3 regions of the Arthrobacter sp. Y3223151 genome follow, and region 2 is predicted to be linked to each of the others. Evidence: riboswitches for the same ligand, from Rfam matches in the RefSeq annotation. Region 2 holds a riboswitch; each other region holds the start of a gene.

Region 1 (7,116 bases), 350 kb from region 2:
GCCTTCAACTATGAGGAGCGCGGGCAGCGCGTGCTGCTGGCCAAGCCGCAGATGGACACCAAGGGGGACAGCAAGATCGTCTCCCGGCTGGGCATGGCCCGGGACGTGGACTTCCTGATCCGCCCGGGCGAATCCGTGCGCGAACACTTCGGCCGGGTGGCCGCCGGCGAGGACCCCGAAGCCCTCCTGGAACATGTGGACGTGCAGCCGGTGGCCTGCCTGCTGGTGGACGAGGCACAGTTCCTGGAACCGGAACAGATCGACGACCTGTTCCGCATCGCGGTGATGGACAACGTTCCGGTGCTGGCCTATGGCATCCGCACCGACTTCCGCACTCAGGCCTTCCCGGGTGCCCGGAGGCTGCTGGAAATCTCGCACTCCCTCGAGGAGCTGAAGACCATCTGCCGCTGCGGCCGCAAGGCAGTCTTTAACACGCGCCGCGTGGGCGGGGAAATTGTGTTCGACGGCGAGCAGGTCGCCATCGACGGCGAGGACGTCTGGTACGAATCGCTCTGCGGCACCTGTTATCTTGAGGCCTCGGGCGGTGCGCTCTAGGTCTGGCTGCGGTGGCGCAGCCCCGTCACGGGCCGGCTGGAATGCCGAGCCGTCCGGCCGGCCGTTCTTCCAGCCGCCGGGTCACTGGCCGGCTGGAATGCCCGGCCATTCTGCCAGCTGTTCTGCCAGCAGCCGGGTCATCGGCCCGCTGGAATGCCGAGCCGTTCGGCCAGCCCGATCGCGTTGAACGGTGCGTGGACCTTGACGTCGTTGTCGAAGTACACGTAGGCATCCCTGCCCGCGCCGTCGGGGCAGCCCGAGCCGTCCAGCCATCCGCCGACCGTCGAGGCCAGCCGGTCCAGGTCTTCGTCCCGGTAACCGCTGACGTAGAGTTCGTCCTTTCCGTGCAGCCGGACGTAGGCGAAGTCGGCCGTGATCTCGTCCAACATCGGCCACTTTCCGGCGCTGTCGGCCAGCACCAGGGCCGTGTTGTGCCGGCGCAGTTGGTCGTAGAACTCCTCGTTGATGAACGTGGTGCTGCGGATCTCGAGGGCGTGGCGCAGCGGCCGGTCGGCGCCGCCGTCGGGGATCCAGGTCCTGTCCTTCATCAGTTCGGTGTGCCCGGCGGCCAAGGCGGCGGCAGCGTGCGTGCTGCGCGGCAGTTGGACCAGGAACTTCTCCATCACCTCGGCGTCGTAGTTGGCGCGTTCGGGCAGCTGCCACAGGAACGGTCCGAGCTTTTCGCCCAGGCCCAGGACCCCCGATGCGTAGAAATTCGCCAAGGCGTCCCGGACGTCCTTCAGGCCCTTCATGTGGGTGATGTACCGCCCGCCCTTGACCGCGAACACGAAGTCCGAAGGCGTCTCGGCGTGCCACTGCCGGAAGCTGGAGGGGCGCTGCAGCGAATAGAAGGTGCCGTTGATTTCGACTGAATTCAGGCGGCCGGAGGCATATTCCAGCTCGCGGCGCTGGGGCAGGCCCTTCGGGTAGAACGTGCCGCGCCACCGCGGGTATCGCCAGCCGGAAATGCCGATCCGTGCCATCGGTTGAGAGGCGGCCATGTCCCGCAGGCTACCCGGCCCCGGCGGTGCAGGCCAGAGCAAGCCGCCCTCCGCCGTCGTGCTGTGGGGCGTTGCGTATCCGTTGAAGCGCTGCCGTAGCCGGGCACGAGAGCCTTCGCCTGATCGAGTGGTGAGAAGATGCAGCCAAACGGCCGGTTTCGCTGCATCTTCCCGCCACTCGAATCTGGCGTCCCGGTTTCGGCTGGGCTCGACGTCGAGCGACGGGCCGCTCCCGGGAGCCGCATGGCCCGCCACCGCGCACCGGTTTCCGCCCCGAAACCGCATCCGGCCCCGCGGATTCCGGTCGATTGTGGCCCATCCGCTAAACTTGGCGGGTAAGAGCCCCAAATACTCCATCCGGAGTGAGGGGCGTTCTCATGCGCGGCAGCGGCTCCTTGATGTGCAGTCTGTCCGGGGCTTCCGCCGCATCGAATGGGGGAGGATCCCATGCCAGCAATTGTGATCGTCGGAGCCCAGTGGGGCGACGAAGGAAAAGGCAAGGCTACCGACCTGCTCGGCGGCCGCGTGGATTACGTGGTTAAGCCGAACGGCGGCAACAACGCCGGGCACACCGTCGTCGTCGGCGGGGAGAAGTACGAGCTGAAGCTGTTGCCGGCCGGCATCCTGTCCCCCAACGCCACTCCGATCATCGGCAACGGCTGCGTGGTCAACCTGGAGGCCCTCTTCGAGGAGATCGACGGGCTCGAGGCCCGCGGCGCGGACACCTCGCGGCTGCGCGTCTCGGCCAACGCCCACCTGGTGGCCCCGTTCCACCAGACCATGGACAAGGTGACCGAACGCTTCCTGGGCAAGCGCGCGATCGGCACCACGGGCCGGGGCATCGGCCCCGCCTACATGGACAAGGTGGCCCGGCTGGGCATCCGCGTGCAGGACGTGTTCGACGAATCGATCCTGCGGCAGAAGGTCGAAGGCTCGCTGCGGCAGAAGAACGAACTGCTGGTCAAGGTCTACAACCGCCGGGACGTGCACGTCGAGGAGGTCGTGGAGTACTTCCTCTCCTTCGCCGAGCGGCTGCGCCCGATGGTCATCGACTCCACCTACGTGCTGAACAAGGCGCTGGACGAGGGCAAGGTCGTACTGATGGAGGGCGGACAGGCAACGTTCCTGGACGTGGACCACGGCACCTACCCGTTCGTGACCTCCTCCAACCCGACCGCCGGCGGCGCGTCCGTGGGCTCGGGCATCGGCCCCACCCGGATCAACCGTGTGGTGGGCATCATCAAGGCATACACCACCCGCGTGGGCGCCGGGCCGTTCCCCACCGAGCTGTTCGATGACATGGGCGAGTACCTGCAGAAGAAGGGCGGGGAGTTCGGCGTGAACACCGGCCGGCCGCGGCGCTGCGGCTGGTACGACGCCGTGCTGGCCCGCCACGCCGCCCGGGTCAACGGCTTCACCGACTACTTCGTGACCAAGCTGGACGTCCTCACCGGCATCGAACAGATCCCGGTCTGCGTCGCCTACGACGTGGACGGCATCCGGCACGACGAAATGCCGATGACCCAGACCGAGTTCCACCACGCCAAGCCGATCTTCGAGTACTTCGAGGGCTGGACCGAGGACATCACCGGCGCCAGAACCCTGGAAGACCTGCCCGAGAACGCCCGCAACTACGTGCTGGCGCTCGAAAAGCTCTCCGGCACCCGGTTCTCCGCCATCGGCGTTGGCCCCGACCGCGACCAGACCATCGTGGTGCGGGACCTGATCAACGAATAGCAGGACCAATGACGGCGGTGCGTCCGGTTCGGCGTCGGGCCGTCACCGCTGGATGACGACGGCGGGGCGATCGGTTCGGCGTCGGGCCGTTACCGCTGGATGACGACGGCGGTGCGTCCGGTTCGGTGTCGGGCCGTTACCGCTGGATGACGACGGCGGGGGCGCGGGCAGTGATGTCCGCGCCCCCGCCGCATCCCCGCCTTCACAGCCCCTTTCAAGCCGTTGAAACCTTTCGCCACTACCGCGCCCGATGGGTTAGACTCGTGGGCAACACGGGAGTCCGGTGAGCCGGGCTGAGAGGAAACTTCTCAAGTTTCGACCGTCGAACCTGATCTGGATCATGCCAGCGCAGGGACGTTGACTCTTTACTACCCGTGCCCCGTTTAACAAACCTAAGGGCGCGACATGCGAACATCAGACTCGATCGTCACAGCGACGAACACCCCCATTGCTGCCGTCGGCAGCGACAAGTTCACCGCCACTCCCCGCGAGTTCGGCGTGGGCGCGAGATTGACCCTGGCGGTCATGGCCGACAACTACGCCGACGTCATCCTGGCGGCACTGGGCCAGGCCGACTCCACCGGCCTCGACGTGCAGACCGGCAAGGTGAGCACCTACCTGACCGGCGCCGAGCAGGATGTGCTGCGCTACCTGAGCCAGGTCATTGCCGCGGCGGGACGCACCGGGGCGCATGTCTCGGCCTCCGTGCTCCTGTCCCGGGGCTGCCCGGGCGGGGTCAGCTGCGAGATACCCGAGGGCGGCGCGGCCCTGTACTCCGAGATCCCGGAACTGGAACCCACGGGAATCGAGGCCGCCGCCGACTGGGCGCTTTACCCCCTGGCCGACGGCGGTACCGGCGGCGCCTCGGCGGACCACATGCGCGATATCTACGCCGCCATCGACTACGCCAAGTCCACGGGCGTCGTGGTGCAGGCGGAGCATTTCGTCACCCGCTTGGACGGCGACGTCGCCCAGGTGCTGCAGACCATTGCCGCCGGCTGGATCCTGGTGGGCCGGTCCGTCCAGCACGTGACGACCCACGCCACGCTCTCCATCAACAGCCCCAGCGCCTCCTGAAGCGGAAGGACCAGTCATGCCATCATCGACTTCGCAGCAGCATGCCCTCCCGCGCGGTGCCTGGACCCTGAAGGACCTCGTCCTCCTGGTTGTCCTGGGCGTCGTCTTCGGTTTCCTCTACTGGGTCTTCGTCCAGGCCTGGACTGCCCTGTCCCTGCTGATGGGCCCGGCCGGAGACCTGTCGCAGCACTTCCTGGCCGGAAGCTGGCTGCTGGTGGCTCCGATCGCCATCGCCATCGTCCAACGTCCCTTCGCCGGCGTCCTGGCCGAGGTTTTGGCCTCGGTGATAGAGGTGGTGTTCCTGGGCTCCGCCGTCGGTCCGCTGCTCTTCATCGCGGCCGCCATTCAGGGCATTGGCAGCGAGATCCCGTTCGCGGCCACCCGCTACCGTTCCTACGGCTGGCTTACCTACGCCCTGTCCGGGCTGTTCGGCGCCGGTCTGGTCTTCTTCTATTCGGCCTTCCGGTCCGGCTGGTACGGCCAGGACTTGTTCTGGACCCGCCTGGTCATCCACCTGATCTCCGGTGTAATTGTGGGCGGGCTGCTGGGCAAGATCATCGTCGACGGGCTGGCGAAGACCGGCGTGGTGGATAACTTTGCGATTGGCCGCGCCCGGCTGGGCACAACCGATGCGCACCGCTGACCCGGTCCTGGAGCTCGATGACGTATCCGTAGGCTTCCCCCGGCGGGACACGGCCGTGCTGCGCAACATCACGCTGCGGCTTGGGTTCGGGGAACACCTGATCGTGTTCGGGGCTTCCGGGTCGGGTAAGTCCACGCTGCTGCAGGCGGTCACGGGGGTGGTCCCGCACTCGGTGGTCGCCACCCTGGCCGGCACGGTGTCGGTGAACGGCGTGGCCACCACCGATTCCTCGGTCGCCGAGCTTTCCCGGCACGTCGGCGTGCTGGCCCAGGATCCCTCCTCCGGAGTCTGCCTTCCCGACGTCGAACAGGAGCTGGCGCTGCCGCTGGAGAACCGCGCGGTGCCTCCGGAGGAGATATCCGCACGGATCGACGCCGCGCTGGCCTCCGTTGGTGCCGCCGGCCTGCGCGGCCGCCCGACAGCCCAGCTGTCCGGCGGAGAAGGCCAGCGGGTGGCGCTGGCCGCGAGCCTCATCGCCGAACCGGACCTGCTGCTGCTCGACGAACCCACCTCCATGCTGGACCCGGCAGGCCTGGCCGCGGTGCGGGACGCCGTCAGCGCTGCCACGGCCGCCTACGGGCCGGCAGTGGTGCTGGTCGAACACCGGCTGGACGACTACGCCGGCGTGGCCGGCATAGCCGGCCTGCCGCGCCGGGCGGTCGTCCTGGGCGACGCGGGCCAGGTCCTGGCCGACGGCGCGACCGCCGACGTGCTGGGGACCCATGCCGTCCAGCTGAACACGGCCGGATGCTGGCTGCCGCTGGAGACGGAATTGCTGGCCGTCACCGGCCGGCCCGGCGGCCTCGGCGCGCCCGACGTCTGTTCGGACCTGCGGCAGCTGGCGGCGCCGGACCCCGAGGACGTAACCCCGCCTGTCCCCGAGGGGGAGGCCGCGGTGCCCGCTGCCGCGGTGCCCGCGACCGGCGAGACGGTGCTGGCCGCCGAGAGCCTGTCCGTCTCGCGGACGATGCCCGGGCGGAAGAAGCGCCGGAATGCAGGCGATGTCCCGCCGGAGGCTGCGATTCTTAAGGATGTGACGCTCCGGTTGAGGCGCGGCGAAATCGCGGCCCTGCTGGGAGCGAACGGGGCCGGCAAAACCTCCTTGCTGCTCACCTTGGCCCGGCTCCTTCCGCCGGCGGCCGGAACCGTCGGCGGGGAACGTCCGGGGATGGTGTTCCAGAATCCCGAGCACCAGTTCGTGGCGCACACCGTCCGGGACGAAGTCCGGCACGGCCTTCCCGACGCCCCCGCCGAACGGTTCGGGCGTCTCCTGGCGCGGCACCGGCTCACCCATGTGGCGGACCAGAGCCCCTTCCGGTTGTCGGGCGGCGAGAAGCGCCGCCTGAGCGTGGCGGCCATGCTGGCCCACGAGCGGCCCGCGCTCCTGGCCGATGAACCCACGTTCGGCCTCGACCGGCGGGACACCATCGCCACGGTGGCAGCCTTCCGGGATGCCGCCGCCGCTGGCCGCGGCATCCTCTTCTCCAGCCATGACCTGCGGACCGTCGCCACGCTGGCCGACCGGGCCATCGTGATCGCGGACCGAAAGGTGATTGCCGACGGCCCCGTCTTCGACATCCTGCGCGACCCCGCCGTCCTGCACCGCGCCGGCCTGCGGCTACCACCGCTGATCGACTGGCTGCTGGCCGAGTTCGCCTCCGCGGACGAGATCCGGCGCGTCCTCGACCGGCTCGATGCCGCCGTTACCGGCGGCGTTACCCGCGCCGGTGCCGCGCACCCGCAGATCGGCAGCCGGGCATGAGCGCGGACTTCGCCGCCGGCCCGGCTTCCGCCGTCGTCGGCGGCGTCCTGGCCCGGCGCAATCCCACCATCAAGCTCGCGCTCCTGTTCGTCGTGTCGCTGGCCCTGGTCTTCATTTTCGATCCGGTGACGCCCGCCGTCCTCTACCTGGTGGCCCTGGCCGCGGTCGCCGCCTCCACGCGCCTGAGGCTGAGGACTATGGCGCTGGCGCACGTGCCCTTCGTCGCCTTCGGGCTGGGGGTTTTCATGGTCAATGCGCTGAGCCGGCCCGGCGAGGTGTTATGGACCTCCGGGCCGCTGCGGATCACGGTCGAAGGCCTCGCCGTCGGCGGTTCCCTGGCC
Region 2 (7,116 bases):
CCGTGATCTACAAACAGTGTGTCGGTGCGCGCCGCGGCCCGAATCACGGCTAGGTGCACCCCGGCCCCTTCGGGCTCTTCCCAGTGCCCGGCCCAGGACGTAGCGTGGGGATTCCTATTCGATCGGAAGGTTTTCCCATGGCAGAGAATCCCAGTCCCATTGACATCCAGAAGGCGCTGGGCGGCGTGGACTACCCGGCATCCGCCGCCGACCTGGTGAAGAACGCGGAACAATCCGGGGCCGGGGACGACGTCCTCTCGGCGCTCAAGAATCTCCCCGACAAGCAGTACGAAAGCCCGGCCGAGGTCAGCAAAGCGGTAGCCGGCAACTAACGCCCTCGGCCAGCAGTCCTGTCCACCGGCACCAACTCGACGTCGAGGAGCCGGCCGCCGTCGGCCGTCGCGGTCATATACGTGCAGACCGGCTGACGGCGGCGGTCCGTCGGCGACCCCGGGTTCAGCAGCCGCAGGCCGCCGGGCGACGTGGTGTCCCACGGGATGTGGCTGTGGCCAAACACCAGCACGTCGGCATCGGGGAAGCGAGCCTGGCAGCGCTGTTCGCGCCCCTTTGCCGCCCCGGTTTCGTGCACCATGGCGAACCGGACCCCGGCGATGGTCGCCCGGGCAATCTCCGGCAGCCGCGAGCGCAGCTCGTCGCCGTCGTTGTTGCCGTACACCGCGACCAGCCGCCGGCTCCGCTCTTCCAGCTCGTCGAGCAGGTCGGCGGTGACCCAATCGCCGGCGTGGAAGACGACGTCGGCCGCCTCCACCGCGTCCCACACCTGGTCAGGAAGGTGCCGCGCCCGCTTCGGCACGTGTGTGTCCGCCAGCAGCAGCAAGGAGGTGGGCATACCGGCATCCTCGCATATCGAATCAGAGACCGAAGGCCATTCGCAGCCCGAGCGCCAGCATGACGACGGCAATCAGCCCGTCGAGCAGGCGCCAGGAGCCGGGCCGGGCGAAGAAGGGACGCAGCAGCCGGGCGCCGAAGCCGAGGGCGCCGAACCAGATGAGGCTGCCCGCCACGGCGCCGGCGCCGAAATACCAGCGCAGTTCCGGCCCCTGGGTGTTGGCGATGGAACCGAGCAGCAGCACCGTGTCCAGATACACGTGCGGGTTCAGCCAGGTCAGGGCCAGCGCCGTGGCAGCCGTTGCGGCCAGTCCCCCGCCGGCGCGATTGGCCGAGGCGGTCAGCACGCCCGGCCTGATCGCCCGTTTGGCGGCGAACACCGCGTAGGCCAGCAGGAACGCCGCCCCGCCCAGCCGGATGACGTCCACCACCGCCGGGGCGGCCTCGATCACGGCGCCGATGCCAGCGATCCCGGCGGTGATCAGCAGTGCGTCGGACACCGCGCAGATGAGAACGACGACGCCGATGTGCTCGCCGCGGATGCCCTGGCGCAGCACGAAGGCGTTTTGCGCGCCGATGGCGACGATCAGGGCCAGCCCGGTTCCCAGGCCCAGCAAGACTGCGGGAGCAATAGCGGTAGTCACAACAGTTGACGCTACTGACAACACGCGCATCAGTACAGCTAAAGAAACTTCAGTTACGTAAGCTTGCCTTATGCAGCCGTTCCAGTTCGACCATCTGGCGACCTTCGCCGTCGTCGTCCAGGAGGGCAGCTTCGATGCCGCTTCCCGCGCCCTCCACGTGACGCCCTCGGCCGTGTCCCAACGGATCAAGTCCATGGAGCAGGCGGCCGGGCAGGTCCTGTTGCAGCGCACCGCTCCGGTGCGAACGACTGCGGCCGGAGATGTGGTCCTGCGGCTGGCGCGGCAGGTGCGGGTCCTGCAGGCCGACGCGCAGCGCGAACTCGGCGGCGACGGCGACGGCGTGGCCCTGCCGCTGGTGGTCAACGCCGATTCGCTGGCCACCTGGTTCCTGGGCGCGCTGGCCCGCATGCCGCGCGACCGCGGGGTGTTTTTCGAAGTCCACCGCGAAGACGAGCAGCATTCGACCTCCCTGCTGCGGGCCGGACGGGTGACGGCCGCGGTGACGGCGACGCCGGAACCGGTCCAGGGCTGCTCGGTGGAGGCGCTCGGCTCGCTGCGCTACCGGGCGGTGGCCAGCCCGGCCTACCTGGAGCACTGGCGGCCCGCCGGGACCGGACACGCCGACCCGGCGTGGCTGGCGGCCGCGCCCGTGCTCGATTTTGACCGCAAGGACGACCTGCAGGAGCGCTTCTACCGGGAACTGACCGGCGCCGCGCTGGCGGCGCCGCGCCATTATCTGCCCGCCTCGGCGGAGTTTGCCTCGGCGGTCCGGCTGGGCATCGGCTGGGCCCTGCTGCCGGAGCAACAGTGCCTGGCGGACGTCCGCACCGGGACGCTGCACGAACTAGCCCCCGACCTGCCGGTGGACGTGCCGTTATACTGGCAGCGCTGGAAAATCAGCTCGCCGGTGCTAGACGAACTGACTGCCTGCGTTCGGCAGACCGCGCTGGACCAGCTGCGGCAGCGCTAGCTCAGCGCCCGGAAATCCCGCGGCGCGCGGCGCCTCCGCCCGCTGCCAGGGGTGCCGTTTTCTCCGCCCCGAACCCCGGCACCCGTGCCCGGCCCTACAGTGGAGGGAGAGATCCAGACGAAGGGGCACGATGCAAGACCGCATTCGCAACGCCCGCCTGCGCGAGCGCGTGATGAGCGCGGAGCAGGCGGCAGAACTGATCAAACCCGGCATGACCGTTGCCATGAGCGGCTTCACCGGCGCCGGTTACCCTAAGGCCGTGCCGCAGGCGCTCGCGGCACGGATGGAAACCGCGCACGCGGCCGGGGAGCAGTTCAAGATCCGCGTACTCACCGGCGCTTCGACGGCCCCTGAGCTCGACGGCGCCCTCGCCAAGGTCGACGGGATGCAGCTGCGCCTGCCCTACCAGTCGGACCCGGCGCTGCGCGAACGGATCAATGCCGGCGAGCTGGACTACATCGACATGCACCTCAGCCACGTCGCCCAGCACACCTGGTTCGGGTTTTTCGGCGACGTGGACCTGGCCGTGGTCGAGGCGGTGGGCATCCTCGAGGACGGACGGCTCATCCCGTCCACCTCCGTGGGCAACAACATGACCTGGCTCCGGCAGGCCAGCCAGGTCATCGTGGAGATCAACAACGCCCAGCCGGTGGGTCTCGAGGGCATGCACGACGTCTACTACGGCACCGCCCTGCCGCCGGAACGCCGGCCCATCCCGCTCGAGCATCCCGACGACCGGATCGGCGAACCCTACCTGCAGGTGGATCCGGACAAGATCGTGGCCGTCGTGCACACCGACGCGCCCGACCGGAACTCCCCCTTCAACCCGCCCGACGACGCGTCGCAGCAGATCGCCGGCCACCTGCTGGAGTTCCTGGACCACGAGGTCCGGCGCGGGCGGTTGACCGAGCAGCTGCTCCCGCTGCAGTCCGGCGTCGGCAATATCCCCAACGCGGTGCTGGAAGGTCTGGCGGCCGGCGGCTACCGCGGCCTGACCGCCTACACCGAAGTCATCCAAGACGGCATGCTGCAGCTGCTCAAGGAGGGCGTGCTGCGCATGGCCTCCGCCACCTCCTTCTCGCTCAGCCGCACGGGCCTGGAGGAGTTCAACGCAAACGTCGACTACTACCGCGAGCGCATTATCCTGCGCACCCAGGAGATTTCCAATCACCCCGAGCTGGTCCGCCGGCTGGGCTGCATCTCGCTCAACGGCATGATCGAGGCGGACATATACGGCAACATCAACTCCACCCACGTGGCCGGCACCAAGGTCATGAACGGCATCGGCGGCTCCGGCGACTTCGCCCGAAACAGCTACCTGTCCGTGTTCATGTCCCCCAGCATGGCCAAGGGCGGGAAGGTCTCCAGCATCGTGCCGATGGCCAGCCACGTCGACCACACCGAGCACGACACGATGATCGTGATCACCGAGCAGGGTCTGGCCGACCTGCGCGGGCTCGCGCCGAAGCAGCGGGCGCGCAAGATCATCGAGACCTGCGCGCATCCGGACTACCGGCCCATGCTCCAGGACTACTTCGACCGGGCCTGCCGGGACAGCTTCGGCAAGCACACCCCGCACTTGCTCGGCGAGGCCTTGTCCTGGCACCAGCGCTTCGTGGAGACCGGCAGCATGCTCCCCGCACGGCAGTAACGGCCGGCCTCCCCGCACACCGGGCGGCGGGTCGGTCCGGCTGTCCGCCCGCTGTCCACGCGGCGCCCGGGAGTATGACGCCGTCGTGCCTGCGGCCTTTCGCCGCCCGGTGCGGCTGCCGGTAGGCTGCTGGCTTGTACACGGGAGTCCGGTGAACCGGGCTGAGAGGAAGCTTCTCAAGTTTCGACCGTTGAACCTGATCTGGATCATGCCAGCGCAGGGAGCAACCCTCACACCCGTGCCCTGTTCACTCAACAGAAGGGCGCGACAATGCAGACATCCGGCGGCATGCACCTGGTGGCGATGGTCAACCCGCCGACCAGCCAGTATTCGGAGAACTGGCGGCATCCGCTCTCCCGGCGGGACTGGCTGAGCGCAGAGTTTTACCTCGATCTGGGCCGGACGCTGGAACGAGGCTGCTTCGACATGCTGTTCCTGCCCGACGCGCTGGCCGTCCCGGAGGACAACGCGGGCGACTACGCCACCACGCTGGTCACCGGCGGCAAGGGCGCCATCTATCTCGACCCCTTGGTCACCCTGTCACTGGTTGCCGGGGCGACCCGCCACCTGGGCCTGGCCGCCACCATCTCCACGACCTTCACCCCTGCCTACACGATCGCCCGGAAGCTGCTCTCGCTGGATCACCTCTCCGGCGGCCGGGTCGCCTGGAACATCGTCACGTCCACCACCGACGCCGAGGCCGCCAACTTCGGCCTGGCCGCCATCCCGCCCAAATCCGAGCGTTACGACCGGGCCGACGACGTCGTCCAGGCCGTGGTGGACCTGTGGGAAAGCTGGGAACCCGGGGCGCTGACACTGGACGGGCCGGGTCGCCGGTTTGCGGATCCGGAGCGTGTCCACCGGATACCCGAACGGCCCCGGCGCAACGGCGACGACCGTCCGCTGAGCCGCGGTCCGATCACCCTGCCGCGCAGCCCGCAGGGAAGGCCGGTGCTCATGCAGGCCGGGTCCTCCCCGCGCGGCATGGAGTTCGCGGCCCGCTGGGCCGAGGTCGTATTCGCCGTCGCCGACACCCCGGACGCCATGCGCGCGGTGCGGACCGAACTGCGGGCCCGCGCTGCGGCCGCCGGACGGAATCCGGATCAGCTGGCCGTCCTCCCGGCGGTCCAGCCGATCACCGGCGCCACGCCGGCCGCCGCCCGCCAAGCCGTGCGGGGCCTGCAGGCGGCACTCGACGAGGAGGACGTCCTGACGAAATTGGGCCGGCTCCTCCACGCGGCCCGGGAGGACCTGACGCCGGACGGCAGCGCCGAGGAGTTGCTGCTGGCCCATCGCGGGGCCACGGGCAGCGAGGGCTTTGAACAAATGCTCCTGGCCGCAGCCCGCCGGGAATCCATGACCGTCCGCGAGCTGGCGCTGGCGCAGGCCATGAACCAGCTGAAACCCCAGCCCGTGGGCGATCCGTCGGACATCGCCGACTACTTGTGCGAACTCTACGACTCTGAGGCGGCTGACGGTTTCGTGATCATGTCGGCCCTCTACCCGTCCTCACTCGAAGACTTCGTCAACGGCGTGGTGCCGAAACTGCAGGCCCGGGGCCGGTTCCGGACCGCCTATTCGGGACACACCCTGCGCGATCACCTGGGAGCTTCCCCGGCAGGCAGCCGCTCCGTCGCGTCTTAGCAGCCCTACCGCTCCGGCTCAGCGCTGGTAGATCCTGGCCAGCACGGCGTCGAAGACCCGGTCGGGCAGGAGCCGGCGAGCGCCCATGATCGTCCGCGCGCCCCTGCCGACCGGGTACCGGCTGCGCGTGCGCCGAGCGGCCGCCACCCGGGCGATGCGGCGGCCCACAACGTCCGGCCGCGTTCCCGTGCGTTCCGTGTACGCCCCGGCAATCGCCCGCGCCACGCTCTCTGCCTGCGGTGCGTAGGCCGTGCCTTCGGAACTCAGCTGCAGGCTCTCCACCGCGATGGCGTCCCACTCGGTCAGGATCGGCCCGGGCTCGACGATCACCACGTCGATGCCGAAGGGCTTCAGCTCCACTCGGAGGCAGTCCGACAAACCCTCGACCGCGAATTTCGCCGCGTGGTACCAGCCGCCGAGGGGTTCGTAGAACACACCGCCGATCGAGGAGACGTTGATGATCCGCCCGCTGCCCTGGGCCCGCATGGCCGGGGCCGCCAGTTGGATGAGCCGGCCCAGCCCGAACAGGTTCACGTCGAACTGCTGCCGGGCGTCCTCCAGCGGCACGTTCTCGATGGCGCCGTAGGAGGCGTACCCGGCGTTGTTGACCAGAACGTCCAGCCGTCCCTGCTCCGACAGGATGTGCTCCACCCCGCGCACCATCGACGCGTCGTCGGCCAGGTCCATCTCGAGGACGCGCACCCCGTGCTCTTCCAGCGGGCGCATCCTCTCCACGCGGCGCGCGGCCGCGTAGACGGTGAAGCCGCCGCGTGCCAGTTCCCGGCAGGTGTGTTCCCCGATCCCGGAGGACGCTCCGGTTACCAGGGCGACTTTGTCCGTCATCATCGGGCTCCCCTCACTTTTCCAAAGCCATGACGACGGCGGTGCGCGCCTCGTCCGGCAACGTCCGGCCGGCGCCGTCGGGAGCGAAGAGCCGCCGGCAACCGTCGAGTTCCACCGTCAGCGGAGCACCGGCGCCCTGCCCCTCGGCGAGCGGCCAGAGCACCGCAAACTCCGTTGCGTCGTCGGCGCATTCGCCAGCATCCCTATCCTGTGCGGCCGCGTTCAGGAGGGCGTCCTTTGCCGTGCCCTCCAGGCTCCCGCCCTTGGAAAAAATCCCCGACACGATCTGGATGACGCCAAAATTCAGGTCCGGCTGCGCGTCGGCGGGCAGTTCATCCTCTGCGGCCGGCACCGGCGCCGTCCGGTACTGGCAGATCCTCAAGGCGTCGACCTCGCCGGCGCGTGGCAAAAGGCCGGGGGAACCCGGCACGCCCTCGCCGCTGCCGCGCGGCTGCTCCGCTCCCGGCTGCTCGAACGGCGCCAGCTCAGTCACTCCCGGCATCGCCTTGAAGCCC
Region 3 (7,116 bases), 360 kb from region 2:
CGCCCAGGTCCGGGGCCCGGCGCCGAAGCCGCGGGCCTCCATCGCGACGGCCAGCCGGGTGGCCCGGCGGATGGCCTGCACGATCAGGCCGAACGCCTGGCCGGCGAACGCGCCCGCCTTGGCCAGCGGCCGGTTCTCCGCCCCGACACCGCGGGCGCGGCGCGCCAAACCGAGGGTGCGCCATTCCTCCACCAGCAGCCCCACCAACCGCATGGCGGCCAGCGCTCCCAGCACGAACCGGTGGGGCAGCTTCAGCTTCTGCGCCAAGGCGTCCGCCAGGTCCGTCGGGTCGGTCGTCAGGAGCAGGAAAATGCCCGGCAGCGCAACGGCGAGCGACCGCAGGCCGATGGCAACGCCGCCGGCCACCGAGTCCTCCGTGAAGATCAGCGGACCGAACCGGAACAGCACTGCCCCGGACTTCTCGGCCAGCAAGGCCGTTGCCCAGGCCCCGACGGCAGCCGCCGCCAGCAGCGGCCAGCCGCGCTTCAGCAGCAGCCACGGGCTGACACCCAGCACGGGCATCAGCAACAGTTCCGCGGCCAGCACCACGGAGGCGCTGACCCAGTCCACACTGAGCAGGACCACCACGGTGACCAGGGCGGCGGCGGCCAGCTTCGATACCGGGTTGGCGCGGCTGAACGGGGAGGCGGCCAGCCGGGGGTTCATCAGGTCCATACTCATGCTGCCCTCCCCAGCGGCTGGGCCGGGCGGACGCCGCCGTCAGCCACCCGGACGCCGGCGCCGCCGAGCGCGGCGGTGAAGTCGTCGTCGTGCGTCACCGAGACCACGCTCCGGCCCTCGGCCACCAGCTCGGCCAGCAGCGTGACCAGTTCGGCCCAGGTATTGGCGTCCTGTCCGAAGGTCGGCTCGTCCAGCATCAGGATGTCCGGGCCGGTGGCCAGCATGGTGGCTACCGACAGCCTGCGTTTCTCCCCGCCGGAGAGCGTGAACGGGTTGGCCTGCAGCAGGCGGGTCAGCCGGAGCCGCTCGGCGATCGTGTCCACCCGCTGCCGGACGCCTGCCTCGGGCAGTTTGGCCACGCGGCGCGGGCCGAATTCCAGTTCGTCGAGAACCGTGCCGGTGAGGAACTGGTGTTCCGGTTCCTGGAAAACGCTGCCGATCCGGGTCACCAACTGCGCGGACTTCCACTTGGCAGGGGACAAGCCGGCCCCGCGCTGCAACGCCGGCGTCGCCGAGAGATCCCCTCCCGCGGGTGCCTGCAGGCCGGCCAGGGTGAGGGCCAGGGTGGATTTGCCGGCACCGTTCGCGCCGGTGACGCTGAGCGCCTGCCCGGCCAACAGGTCCAGGTCCACCCCGCGCAGCACCGGCGCGGCTTTCCGGTTCCGCGACACGTCCAATGCCGCCGCCCGCAGCAACGGGCCGCCCGGGGCCGGTGCCGCGGGCAGCTCCAGCCGCGGGGTATGACCGGGAACCCAGACGCCGGCCTCGATCAGCCGGGCACGGGTGGCGCCTTCGGCGAGCACCTGGTCCGGCGGCCCGTCGGCCAGCACGCCGCCGCCGGCCGCGAGCACGATCACGCGGTCCACGACGTCCGCCCAGACCGCCACCCGGTGCTCGACCACCACCAAGGTGGCGCCGGTGCGGTCCAGCACCCGGGCCACGGCGTCCCGTACTTCCCGCACCCCGGCGGGGTCCAGGTTTGCGGTCGGCTCATCCAGCAGCAGCAGCCCCGGCCGCATGGCCAGGACCGAGGCCAGCGCCAGCCGCTGCTTTTGGCCGCCGGACAGCGCCGACGTGGGATGGTCCAGCGGGACGGCCAGGCCGACATCGGCCAGGGATTCACGGACCCGGTCCCAGATCTGCCCGCGCGGCAGCGAGAGGTTCTCCGCCCCGAAGGCCACCTCGTCGCCGACCCGGGCCAGCACCAGCTGGCTTTCCGGATCCTGCAGCACGAGGCCGGCCCGGCCGCGGGCCTCGGAGGGACGCACCCCCGCCACGCTCAGCCGGCCGGTCTCCTCGCCTTCGCCCTCGTCGCCGAGGACGCCGGCCATGGCGTGCAGCAGCGTGGACTTGCCGGCCCCGGAGGCGCCCAGCAGCAGGACCCGTTCGCCCGGGGCGATGCTGAAACTGGCCGCGTGCACCGCCCGATCCTTGCGGCCGGCATGCCGCCAGCCCCACCCCTCGGCGAGGACGGGCACCGGGCGGGGCGCCGCCGTCGTACTCTGCGCTCCCATCAAACGGCTCAGGCGTCTGCCGTGCGTCCCGCGGCGAAGGAGGACAGCGCACCCGTCTTCGCCAGGCCCCTGACCGCCAGCCACGGCAGCAGCCCGGCAATCACCACGCCGGACACGGCCGCGAAGCCCACGTAGGCGATCTGCCATTCGGCGGCCCACAGCATGTTGTAGAGGATGTTCTCGCTGATCGACAGCGCCAGGCCTGCGCCCAGGCCGGCCAGCAGCGCCACGCCGAGATTAAACCTGCGGTACAGAAAGAGCAGGAAGACGACCTCGGCGCCCAGGCCCTGGATCAGGCCGGAGACCAGGACGGTCATGCCGAAGCTCGTGCCCAGCAGCGCGGAGACAACCGCCGCCAGCATCTCGCAGTAGATGGCGGCGCCGGGCTTGCGGATGATCAGCCCGCCCAGCACGCCCGCCATCAGCCAGCCGCCGGTGTACAGCCCGGCGGAAGGCGGGAAAGCTATGGTCAGGCCCTCGATCAGCGGCCAGCCCGCCGACCAGGCCCAGAAGATGACGCCGACGGCCACGGCGACCACCGAGGCAACGACGATGTCCACCACCCGCCAGCCGTAACGCTGCTTCCGGGCAGGGGTGGGCGTGACGGGTACATTCGAAACGGTACTCATGGAATCCTCCTGGTTGCAGGAGGGGAGGGCGGCCACGCGGCGCGCCCCGAGAACTCGACTCCCTTCGCCGGTACTAACCGGAGCAGGTTCGAGGGTCTGCGGTCTATCCGCACTCTCAGCGTCCCTCCCGGTCTCCGGTGTGCACCGGCCGGTCGGACGCTCCCCTGTCGTCACTAGATGCTGTCTGGCAGCACGTACCAGTCTACACTCGCCCGCAGCGGCGGGCATTCGGGCGCAGACCCCGGGAAAATGCACGAGGGCTTACGGCCCCGGCGGGTGCCGGGCAGTAGGCTGGGAACCGGAACAGCAGTTGAGACGGGGCTGCGGCCCCGGAAGGGAGCGGGCATGAGCGTTGTGTTGAGGCTCTTGGGCACACTGGTGAGTATCGGCGCGGGCCTGGCAGCCAGCCAGCTGCTGGGGCTTGTCTGGAAGATGGTCACCGGAAAAGATGCGCCCAAGAGCGACGATGACCTGGAGAACAGCCTGCGGGCGGCGGTGGCCTTCGCCGTGGTGTCCGGCACCGTGGCGCGGGTGATCCAGGTGCTGACCAAGCGCGCCACCGCCAAGGCGGTCATCCGCTACGACAAGACCCGGGAAATGGTCTAAGCGGTCCCTTGAGGATTCCGATGGGGGACGGGCCGCGGGCCCGTCCCCCATCGCGTTTTGGTCCCGGCCGCCGGCGCCCGCCCGCGGCCCGGTCCCCTTGGCCGGCAGGTTACGGAGCGTCCGCGGGCCCGGCGTCGTCCTGGTCGGTCCGCCCCGGAGCGGCCGCCGCCCCCGCGGTTCGCCGTTCCCCCGGCTTCCCGGCGTCCTGGCCGCCGGTGACAGCACGGCTGCCGGCGGCAGCACGGCCGCCTGTGTCGGCACCGGCCGGCGTGGCGTCATCGGATGACGCCGCGGAATCTTCCTCCGCCGCCGCCTCCACCACCGCGTCGAGGTCGTCCACGCTGAGGATTTCCTTGCGCAGGTGTTTGGTGCGGTAGCCGGCCCGGCCCACCATGTGGGCCGAAACCGGCACGGTCAGCAACTGGAACAGCCAGGCTATGAGGAGTATGGGCACCGCCGCCCAGCTGCGCAGCTGCAATCCCAGTCCCGTCAGCAGCAGCAGCAGGCCGAAGACCTGCGGCTTCGTGGCGGCGTGCATCCGCGAGAGCAGGTCGGGAAACCGCAGCAGGCCGATGGCCGCGGCCAGGGACATCCCCGCGCCGGCGATCAGGCAGACGGCGGTCGCGATGTCGAGGATCAAGTCAGTGTTCACGAGGCCGCCCGTCCGTCACGAAACGAGCCACGGCGACCGAGCCGATGAAGCCGACAACGCTGATGACGACAACCAGCGTCAGGTTGTTCATGTGGCCGCCGGCGGCCATGTCCACGATGAGTCCGGCGCAGACGATCGCCAGCAGCACGTCTATGGCCAGCAGCCGGTCCAGCAGCGACGGCCCGCGGGCCAGCCGGATCAGCGACAGTACAGCGGCCACGGCCAGCACTGCGCTCACGACGATTTGCGCAACCGGAATGACGTCCCCGTTCACACTGCACCTCCTCTGCCGGTACCTTCGGCCTTGACCATCGCCAGTTCTTCCTTCGTGCCCATCGTCCGGATCAGGCCGGCCTCGATCCGCCGCACTTGGGCGCGAAAACCCTCGGCGGCCTCCTCGGTGTCAACGTCGAGCACGTGCAGGTAAAGCGTGGACGTCGAGCGGTCCACGTCCACCACAAAGCTGCCGGGGATCAGCGAAATGGCATGCCCGGTGGCAGTCACCAGCAGGTCCGAGTGGCTTCGCAGCCGGACCGCCACCACCGCGTTGCGCAGGGTCGGGCCGCGGGTCAGTGCCAGCCACAGGACTTCGACGCTTGCGACCGCGACCTGCCACACAAACGTGGCGGCGAAGATTGCCGCGGCCAGCGGATTGAAGCGCCCGCTGAGTTCGACCGGCGGCAGGTAGAACAGGTTCACGATGAGCAGCGCGATCAGCAGGCCGAAGATCAGGTTACCCGGGCTGAAGTCCTGCCACAGGGAGCCCCAGAGGATGACCAGCCAGGCCAGCAGCGGCAGCTCGACCCAGATGGAGATGCGCGGTTTCCTCATCGGCTCCCCTCCTGCAGGGCGCCCTCGCCCAGGACGGCCTCGACGTACGGGGTGCGCTGCAGCATCTCGCGCGCCGCCTGGTCGCTGAGTTCGAACAGGGGCCCGGCGAACACCGTGAGGGCAACGCCCATCGCCACCAGCCCGACCGTCGGCCAGACCATGGGCAGCGGCAGCAGTTGAACGATGCCCCGCCCGGTGAACCGACCGTGCGGAGCGTTCTCCACGTGGCGGGTGGTCCGCAGCGCGGACCCGTCGGGCTTGGTAGCCACCAGGACCGGGTCCGGGTGCTCGGCGTCTTCGGGGCGGCGCCAGAACACGCGGTTCCAGACCCGTGCCATGGCCAGCAGGGTCAGCAGCGACGTGACCATGCTGCCCGCCACGAGCACCCAGGCGACCGGCGTGCCCAGTTCCACGCCGCCCTGCACCAGGCCGATCTTGCCCAGGAAGCCGGAGAAGGGCGGGATGCCGGCCAGGTTCATGGCCGGGACGAAGAACAGGATGGCCAGCAGCGGCGACAGCTTGGCCATGCCGCCCAGCCGGTCCATGTTCGTGGTTCCGCCGCGGCGTTCGATCAGGCCGGCCACCAGGAACAGGCTGGTCTGCACCGTAATGTGGTGCGCCACGTAGTAGACCGCCGCGCCGAGCCCCACCACCGAGGACATGGCCAGGCCAAACACCATGTAGCCGATGTGGCTGACCAGCGTAAACGAGAGCATTCGCTTGATGTCGATCTGGGCCACGGCCCCGAGGATGCCCACCACCATGGTCAGCACCGCCACGATCATCAGGAACGTGTTCAGCCGGTCGCCGGGGAACAGCAGGGTCTCGGTGCGGATCATGGCATAGACGCCCACCTTGGTGAGCAGGCCGGCGAACACCGCGGTGACCGGCGCCGGCGCCGTCGGATAGGAGTCGGGGAGCCAGAAGGACAGCGGGAATACTGCCGCCTTGATGCCGAAGGCCACCAACAGCATCAAGTGCAGCGTCATCTGGGTCGCCGGATCCAACTGGCCGAGCTTGATCGCCAGGTCCGCCATGTTGATGGTCCCGGTGGCCGCGTAGATCATCGCGATGGAGACCAGGAACAGCACCGAGGAAATGACGCTGACGACGACGTACGTCACCCCGGCGCGGATCCGCGGGCTGGTGCCGCCCAGCGTCATCAGCACGTAGCTGGCCGTGAGGAGCATTTCGAAGCCGACATACAGGTTGAACAGGTCGCCGGTCAGGAACGCGTTGGAAACCCCTGCCACCAGGATCAGGTAGGTCGGGTGGAAGATCGAGACCGGGCCTTCTTCGTCGCCGTCCGTCATGCCCTGGCCGGAGGCATAGAGCAGCACCGCCAGGCTGACGGCCGAGGAGACCACCAGCATCAGGGCGGACAGTTCATCCACCACCAGGGTGATGCCAAAGGGGGGAAGCCAGCCGCCCAGGTTCACCGCCTGCGCGCCGTTGGCCCACGCCGAGGCCAGCATCACGGCTTCCAGTGCCAGCGTCAGCGTGAGCGTGATGGCACCGGTCCGGCGCTGCGCGTTGGGGTGGCGGATCAGCACGAACGCCAGGGCAGCACCCAGCAGCGGCATGACTACTGCCAGCGGCGCGAGGGTGGCGGCGTTCACTGCTTTCTCTCCATCCGTGACCTGGTGGTGGCTGGCGTTTCCTCGGCCTCGTCGGGCGGGACGAACTCGGTGGTCTCGGCCGGGATTTCCGCGTCGTCCTCGGCGTCGAAGGTGGGCTGGTTGGCCACCCGGCGGTCCTCGATGTCGTCCTGGACCTCGTCCTGCCGTCCCAGGACCCAGGAGCGGTAAATGATGGCCAGCATGAACGCGGTGACGGCGAAGGAAATCACGATGGAGGTGAGGATCAGCGCCTGCGGCAACGGGTCACTGTAGGCGTCGGCGGGGATGTCGCTGCCGAAGATGGGGGCGAGGCCGGCAGGTCCGCCGGTGCTGAGCAGCAGCAGGTTGGCGCCGTTGGTGATGAGCATGAGGCCGAGCATGACCCGGGTCAGGCTGCGTTCGAGGATCAGGTAGACGCCCACGGCGAACAGTACGCCCATCACCAGCAGCAGCGTCAGGTTCACGGTCACCGGGACACCTCCTCCTCGATCGTTGCGGGTACTTGCAGTTCGGCGGACTTGCGGCGGCCGTGGGTCCGTTCCTCGGTGCGTTCGTCGATTTCGGCGCCGAAGCTGCGCAGCACG

What was found. A riboswitch is a leader RNA that binds a small molecule or an ion and turns the genes downstream of it on or off. The one in region 2 is predicted to bind thiamine pyrophosphate.
Region 1: it holds a riboswitch for thiamine pyrophosphate, as region 2 does, so the genes downstream of both, AC5RUP_RS03575 (YkoF family thiamine/hydroxymethylpyrimidine-binding protein) here and AC5RUP_RS01915 (NtaA/DmoA family FMN-dependent monooxygenase) in region 2, are expected to answer to the same signal.
Region 3: it holds a riboswitch for thiamine pyrophosphate, as region 2 does, so the genes downstream of both, AC5RUP_RS00120 (ECF transporter S component) here and AC5RUP_RS01915 (NtaA/DmoA family FMN-dependent monooxygenase) in region 2, are expected to answer to the same signal.

Annotation. Positions count from the first base shown of each region.
Region 1 is NZ_JBNHGI010000001.1:733,075-740,190, forward strand. Features, by position in the region: gene AC5RUP_RS03560 (thymidine kinase) at 1-555, shown strand, start outside; gene AC5RUP_RS03565 (DUF72 domain-containing protein) at 693-1,556, opposite strand; gene AC5RUP_RS03570 (adenylosuccinate synthase) at 2,004-3,293, shown strand; TPP riboswitch at 3,556-3,666, shown strand; gene AC5RUP_RS03575 (YkoF family thiamine/hydroxymethylpyrimidine-binding protein) at 3,699-4,370, shown strand; gene AC5RUP_RS03580 (ECF transporter S component) at 4,387-5,013, shown strand; gene AC5RUP_RS03585 (ABC transporter ATP-binding protein) at 5,000-6,775, shown strand; gene AC5RUP_RS03590 (energy-coupling factor transporter transmembrane component T family protein) at 6,772-7,116, shown strand, end outside.
Region 2 is NZ_JBNHGI010000001.1:381,705-388,820, forward strand. Features, by position in the region: gene AC5RUP_RS01890 (DUF2795 domain-containing protein) at 138-332, shown strand; gene AC5RUP_RS01895 (metallophosphoesterase family protein) at 329-850, opposite strand; gene AC5RUP_RS01900 (LysE/ArgO family amino acid transporter) at 873-1,493, opposite strand; gene AC5RUP_RS01905 (LysR family transcriptional regulator ArgP) at 1,564-2,463, shown strand; gene scpC (succinyl-CoA:acetate CoA-transferase ScpC) at 2,594-4,114, shown strand; TPP riboswitch at 4,245-4,354, shown strand; gene AC5RUP_RS01915 (NtaA/DmoA family FMN-dependent monooxygenase) at 4,385-5,758, shown strand; gene AC5RUP_RS01920 (oxidoreductase) at 5,777-6,601, opposite strand; gene AC5RUP_RS01925 (hypothetical protein) at 6,615-7,116, opposite strand, start outside.
Region 3 is NZ_JBNHGI010000001.1:23,302-30,417, forward strand. Features, by position in the region: gene AC5RUP_RS00110 (energy-coupling factor transporter transmembrane component T family protein) at 1-675, opposite strand, end outside; gene AC5RUP_RS00115 (ABC transporter ATP-binding protein) at 678-2,195, opposite strand; gene AC5RUP_RS00120 (ECF transporter S component) at 2,204-2,824, opposite strand; TPP riboswitch at 2,867-3,000, opposite strand; gene AC5RUP_RS00125 (DUF4235 domain-containing protein) at 3,170-3,430, shown strand; gene mnhG (monovalent cation/H(+) antiporter subunit G) at 3,540-4,082, opposite strand; gene AC5RUP_RS00135 (MrpF/PhaF family protein) at 4,072-4,356, opposite strand; gene AC5RUP_RS00140 (Na+/H+ antiporter subunit E) at 4,353-4,913, opposite strand; gene AC5RUP_RS00145 (Na+/H+ antiporter subunit D) at 4,910-6,532, opposite strand; gene AC5RUP_RS00150 (Na(+)/H(+) antiporter subunit C) at 6,529-7,002, opposite strand; gene AC5RUP_RS00155 (Na+/H+ antiporter subunit A) at 6,999-7,116, opposite strand, start outside.